Linked DNA regions of Labilibaculum sp. DW002. The protein of the gene in region 1 interacts with the protein of each later gene in a pairwise test. Links are inferred from orthologs where the notes say so. Each region holds a gene or a part of one and is shown in the gene's direction. Other genes may lie near its edges.

Region 1 (3,314 bases):
AAGGAAGTGCTTAAAATTAAGCTTGACGATGTGGATATGGAAAATGTTCAGGTAGTGTTTTATCGAATGTGGAAAGCCATGCCAAAAAATTTCAAAAATGTAACCACATTATTTGAGCTTCACGAATATGGAACAACTTCTGAGGGAGCTCAAGTCAAGAATTTTATTATTCGTTTTAAGATGAAAAGACCGCGAAGACGAAATTCGATTCAATTGTAAACATAAGGGGTCGCTATTTTCACTTTAATTACTACTGAAAAATCGCTTTGTCAAAATATGATAAAATGCACGATTTTTATAGATTTTCCTACTCGTATTTTCATCATTTTTATTATCTTTGTTTAACTTTTTCTTTTGGGTTTTTTATTGGTGGTAAGATGTTGATTAATAAAGCTTTTTGGCTTTTGTGTGGTTGCTCTTTTTAATCGCCTTTGGGAAATAAAAACAATCCTAGGAGTAAAAAGAATTTTGTACAATAAAAATATTAGAATATAAGATTGAAAATGAACCATTACATTGTTTAGTTACTGGTTCGTATTTTGATTGAAACTAAAGATCTGATAAATGAGTGATTTAGAAAATGTGAATAAAAAAAATGCCGACTATTCAGCAAATAGTATTCAGGTATTAGAAGGTTTAGAGGCGGTTCGTAAGCGCCCTTCCATGTATATTGGCGATGTTAATGTAAAAGGACTACATCACTTGGTTTATGAGGTTGTAGATAACTCTATTGACGAGGCTTTAGCTGGACATTGTGACAATATTGAAGTTTTCATTAATGAAGACAATTCTATTACTGTAAAAGATGATGGGCGTGGTATTCCAACAGCACTTCATGAAAAGGAAAATAAATCGGCTTTAGAAGTTGTAATGACTGTATTGCACGCCGGAGGTAAGTTTGATAAAGATTCTTATAAAGTTTCTGGAGGTTTGCACGGTGTAGGTGTTTCTTGTGTAAATGCACTATCTACTCTTTTGCAAGCAGAAGTTCATCGTGATGGAAAAATATATTTGCAAGAGTACTCGAAAGGTAAACCTCTTGCTGATGTTAAAGTGATTGGTGAAACTGATCATACTGGTACAAACATTACTTTCAAGCCAGATGATTCAATTTTCCTAGTAACAGAGTATAAATACGATATTTTAGCTGCACGTTTAAGAGAACTTGCTTTCTTAAATAAAGAGATTCGATTGAATCTTACAGATAAACGAGATGTTGATGAGAATGGAGAGTTTCGTTCTGAATCATTTTATTCAGAAGAAGGCTTAAAAGAATTTGTTCAATACCTGGATAATACTCGTGAGAGATTAATTGAAGATACGGTTCATGTTTCTATAGATAATAATGACGTTCCGGTTGAGATTGCCTTGCAGTACAATACTTCTTTCTCGGAAAATATTCATTCGTATGTGAATAATATTAATACGATTGAGGGTGGTACTCACCTAACAGGTTTCCGTAGAGGTTTAACGAGAACGCTTAAATCTTTTGCTGATAAATCAGGCATGCTATCAAAACTGAAATTTGATATTTCAGGTGATGATTTCCGTGAAGGTTTAACTGCTGTTGTATCAGTAAAAGTTGCAGAACCTCAATTTGAGGGACAGACGAAAACTAAATTAGGTAATTCAGAAGTTAGTATTGCAGTTGATAAGGCTGTGAGTGCTCTTTTAACCAATTACCTTGAAGAACATCCAAAGGATGCTAAAACCATCGTACAGAAGGTTATTATGGCGGCTACGGCTCGTCATGCAGCCCGTAAGGCAAGAGAACTTGTTCAGCGTAAAACTGTACTAGGAGGTTCTGGTCTTCCGGGAAAACTTTCTGACTGTTCTGATAAAGATCCTGCTAACTGTGAAGTTTTCCTTGTCGAGGGAGATTCGGCGGGTGGAACTGCTAAGCAAGGGCGTGACAGACAATTTCAAGCTATTTTACCACTTAAAGGTAAAATCTTGAATGTTGAAAAGGCAATGCAGCATAAGGTCTTCGAAAGTGATGAGATTAAGAATATCTTTACAGCTTTAGGTGTTACTATAGGTACCGAAGAAGATAGCAAAGCAGCTAATGTTGAAAAGTTGAGATACCACAAGATTGTAATCATGTGTGATGCCGACGTCGATGGTAGTCACATTGCAACTTTGATTATGACCTTCTTCTTCCGTTACATGAAATCATTAATCGAGAACGGATACTTATATATTGCTACTCCTCCTTTGTATTTAGTTAAGAAGGGTAAGAATCAGCAATATTGTTGGAACGAGGATCAACGTTTAAGATTGATTGAAGAATGGGGTGGAGGAAAAGAATCTTCTATGCATATTCAACGTTACAAAGGTCTTGGAGAGATGAGTGCCGAGCAACTTTGGGAAACTACAATGAATCCAGAAGTTAGAACGCTTCGTCAGGTAACTATTGAGAATGCAGCTGAAACAGATCGTGTTTTCTCTATGTTAATGGGAGATGAGGTACCACCTCGTCGTGAGTTTATCGAAGAGAACGCCACTTATGCCAATATTGATGCTTAATTCATAATATCTAAACGAAAGCCCTTAAGTTTATCTTAAGGGCTTTTTTTTTGCTTTATTTCTTAAGATTTAAGGACGATTTAGTCTTTGTATTAGGTAATTTTTGAATACATTTAATTGCTAATTAAAATCGATTTAAATGAATATTTGTGTGTTTTGTTCATCCAGTAATTCAGTGGATGAAAAGTTTTTTCAGGAAGCTAGGGATTTGGGAAAATCAATTGGAGAAGCTCATAATGGTTTGGTGTATGGTGGAACCAATGTTGGCTTGATGAATGAAGTTGCTGTAGCTGTAAAATCAGCTGGAGGAAAGGTGATTGGTGTAATTCCTAAATTGATAGAGGAGTATGGGATTTCTGCAGATTTTCTGGATGAATTAATCATTACTCCAGACATGGCTGAACGTAAAAAAGTGCTTAGAGATAAGTCGGATGCTTTTGTTGCATTGCCAGGTGGATTTGGTACTTTGGAAGAAATATTGGAGGTCATCACCTTGAAGCAATTGGGATATCATAATTTACCAATTGTATTTATCAATACGGATGGATTTTATGATTGTTTGAGAAACCAATTTGAGACAACTTATCAGGAGAATTTTGCGAAAGAAGATTATCGTGAGTTTTATCGATTTGAAAACAATTATAAAGACGCATTAAAATACATTCAGAATTATAAACATGATCAGTTAAAAACCAAGTGGGATTAGTTCTTAATGAGTTGTTTATTGATAGAATCTAGTAACTTGGGTATTTTTATTGGTTTGGTAAGGTAATCGTCACATCCAGCGG
Region 2 (3,398 bases), on another replicon or contig:
GAATATTGTTTTGGTCCAATTCTGAAATAGCATCAGACTTAAGATTTTTTTCTATGTTTTTTCGAATGTCGTAAAGATCAACGCCCAAAGAAATGAGGATGTCGACAGCAACACCTTCACCTTCACGCAGAATCCCTAAAAATAGATGTTCAGTACCAATGGCACTGTTTCCTAATCTTTCGGCTTCATCTTTGCTTAAAGAAAGGACATCTTTTACACGGGGTGAAAATTTTGAGTCCATATAGTAGGTCTTTAAAATTTCATAAATAATATTAATTAATTTGGAATTTTTTCTTCCAAATTTTGAATCGTAGCATTAAAATAACGAAAATTATTTAGATACAAGCCTAAATTGATGATCTATTTTTTGTCGAAATGATATCAAATATCGGTTTTAAACTAATAATCAAGCTCTAATAGAAAATGGGCTAAATATTTATCTTAATTCACGTATAAATATCGCTTCTTTTGTTACGCAGAATCTACATATTTTGTTACTTTTGTATTTCCGAGAAATGTTTAGAATTTTAAAATAAATATATGACCACGGGAGAAAGAATCATACGCATTAATATTGAAGAGGAAATGAAGTCTGCTTACATCGATTACTCGATGTCAGTAATTGTTTCCCGAGCTTTACCAGATGTTAGAGATGGACTTAAGCCTGTTCACCGACGAGTATTATTCGGAATGAATGAATTGGGTATAGCCGCAAATAAACCTCATAAAAAATCTGCAAGAATCGTAGGTGAGGTTCTCGGTAAGTATCACCCACATGGTGATAGCTCAGTTTATATGGCCATGGTTAGAATGGCTCAACACTGGTCGTTGCGTTACCCTTTGGTTGATGGACAAGGAAACTTTGGTTCGGTTGATGGTGATAGCCCTGCAGCTATGCGTTATACCGAGGCTAGAATGAAGAAGATAGCGGAAGAAACCCTTGCTGATCTTGACAAGGATACAGTTGATATGTCTTTTAACTTTGATGAGACACTTAAGGAACCAACTGTACTTCCAACTCGTATCCCAAATTTATTAGTAAATGGAGCATCGGGTATTGCAGTAGGTATGGCAACTAACATGCCTCCTCATAATTTAACTGATACGATTGATGCTACCATTGCTTATATCGATAATAACGATGTTACAATTGATGAGTTAGTTGATATTGTTAAAGCTCCTGACTTTCCTACTGGCGGTATCATTTATGGCTATCAGGGTGTAAAAGAGGCTTATGAGACAGGTAGAGGGCGTGTTGTTGTTCGTGCTAAAACAAATATAGAGGTTACAGATTCTGGCCGTGAGAAAATCATCGTATCAGAAATTCCTTATATGGTTAATAAGGCTGAGCTTATCATGAAAGCCGCTGATTTAATCAACGATAAAAAGATTGAAGGCATTTCTAATGTCAATGACGAATCGGATAGAAAAGGGATGCGTATCGTTTTTGATTTGAAACGTGATGCGATTGCAAATGTTGTATTGAATAAATTATTCAAATACACACAAATGCAATCATCTTTCTCAGTGAATAATATTGCACTGGTAAAGGGAAGACCTAGATTATTAAATCTTAAGGATTTGATTCATTACTTTGTTGAGCATCGCCATGATGTGGTCGTACGTCGTACTCAGTATGAGTTAAAGCAAGCAGAAGCAAGAGCTCATATTCTTGAAGGTTTAATTATTGCTTTGGATAACATCGATCAGGTTATTGCTTTAATTAGAGGTTCGAAAACGCCAGAAGAAGCAAGACTTGGTTTAATGTCTAATTTTGAATTAGATGAAATCCAAGCGAAAGCAATTTTGGATATGCGTTTGCAAAAGCTTACTGGTCTTGAACGAGATAAGCTACATGCTGAGTATGAGGAATTGATGAAATTGATTAATCATTTGAATGCGATTCTTAACGATGAGCAAATGAGAATGGGTATCATCAAAGATGAATTACTTCAGGTTAAAGCGAAGTATGGTGACGAAAGAAGAACTGAAATCGTATACGCTTCAGAGGATTTTAACCCGGAAGATTTCTATGCTGATGAAGAAATGGTAATTACTATTTCTCATATGGGCTATATCAAGCGTACACCATTAACAGAGTTTAAAACTCAAAATAGAGGTGGTGTAGGAGCGAAAGGATCTCATACCAGAGATGAAGATTTCCTTGAGCATATGATTATGGCTACTATGCACAATACCATGCTATTCTTTACTGAAAAAGGTAAATGTTTCTGGTTGAAAGTGTATGAAATTCCAGAGGGATCGAAGCAATCGAAAGGTCGTGCTATCCAGAACCTATTAAATATTGAGCCAGATGATAAAGTAAAAGCTTATATCAATGTTCTGACTCTAAAAGAAGAAGAATATATTAACAACAATAATATTGTTCTTTGTACAAAGAAAGGTGTTGTCAAAAAGACTTCCTTAGAAGCTTATTCACGTCCTCGAGTAAATGGTGTAAATGCAATTACTGTCCGTGAAGGTGACCAATTATTGGAGGCGAGATTAACGAATGGTAAGAAAGAAATATTAATTGCTGCTCGTTCTGGTAAAGCAATTAGATTTGCTGAAGATCAGGTTAGAGCAATGGGAAGAACAGCTTCTGGAGTACGAGGAATTACGCTACGTGACGAGGCTGACGAGGTTGTTGGCATGGTTTGTGTTGAGAATTCTGACGAAGACATTATGGTTGTTTCTGAAAACGGTTATGGAAAACGTTCCAATATCGATGACTATCGAATTACGAATCGTGGAGGGAAAGGTGTTAAGACCATAAATATTACTGATAAAACAGGTGAACTGATTGCACTTAAGTCTGTAAGTGATAACGATGACTTGATGATCATCAACAAATCCGGAATTACGATTCGTCTAGCAGTTGCAGGATTAAGAGTTATGGGACGTGCTACACAAGGAGTTCGCCTAATTAACTTAAGCAAGAAGGACGATTCGATTGCAGCTGTTGCTAAGGTAAATTCTTCGAATGAAGATGATACCGAGACTAATACAGAAGAGGCTACGGAAGGAGAGAGTTAAATAATAGATACTTAGACTGATTATAAAGAAAACAATCTTGTACTAAATATTAAATAAAAAATTATTTTTGTCCAAGATTGTTATTAAAACTAAACATTGATTATGAAAAAATTATCATTCATTATGGTTCTTCTTTTGTGTGTTTCAATGGTAAACGCTCAAAAGAGTAAAGTAACAGGAGCTAGTAATTACCTGAATTCAGGTAAGCTAGATAAAGCAAAAGAAGCTATTGATGCAGGTATAGGACATGAAAAATGTGTTGCTTGGCCAAAAGCCTATCTAATTCAAGGTAAAGTGTACCAGGCTATTTTTGAAAGTCCACTTCCTGCATATAAAGGGCTTTCTGATAATGCACTTGATGT

Evidence for each region.
Region 2: the proteins of gyrB (region 1) and gyrA interact in binary tests that used the Escherichia coli proteins (3 or more experiments, as listed by UniProt). The link is inferred for Labilibaculum sp. DW002 from one-to-one orthologs.

What each region holds. Positions count from the first base shown.
Region 1 is NZ_JAKJSC010000011.1:28,825-32,138, reverse strand. Bases 68-3,045 are described here. They hold gyrB (DNA topoisomerase (ATP-hydrolyzing) subunit B), read left to right. Parts: upstream 68-564; coding sequence 565-2,526; downstream 2,527-3,045. Other genes in these bases: L3049_RS20855 (LOG family protein), read left to right, coding at 2,666-3,045; L3049_RS20865 (hypothetical protein), read left to right, coding at 68-219. Also shown: more of L3049_RS20865, read left to right, coding at 1-67; more of L3049_RS20855, read left to right, coding at 3,046-3,232; L3049_RS20850 (cache domain-containing protein), read right to left, coding at 3,229-3,314. UniProt on the Escherichia coli protein: DNA gyrase negatively supercoils closed circular double-stranded DNA in an ATP-dependent manner to maintain chromosomes in an underwound state.
Region 2 is NZ_JAKJSC010000001.1:299,984-303,381, forward strand. What follows is about bases 227-3,288. They hold gyrA (DNA gyrase subunit A), read left to right. Parts: upstream 227-540; coding sequence 541-3,036; downstream 3,037-3,288. Other genes in these bases: L3049_RS01275 (ATP-dependent Clp protease ATP-binding subunit), read right to left, coding at 227-241; L3049_RS01285 (tetratricopeptide repeat protein), read left to right, coding at 3,139-3,288. Outside these bases: more of L3049_RS01275, read right to left, coding at 1-226; more of L3049_RS01285, read left to right, coding at 3,289-3,398. UniProt on the Escherichia coli protein: A type II topoisomerase that negatively supercoils closed circular double-stranded (ds) DNA in an ATP-dependent manner to maintain chromosomes in an underwound state.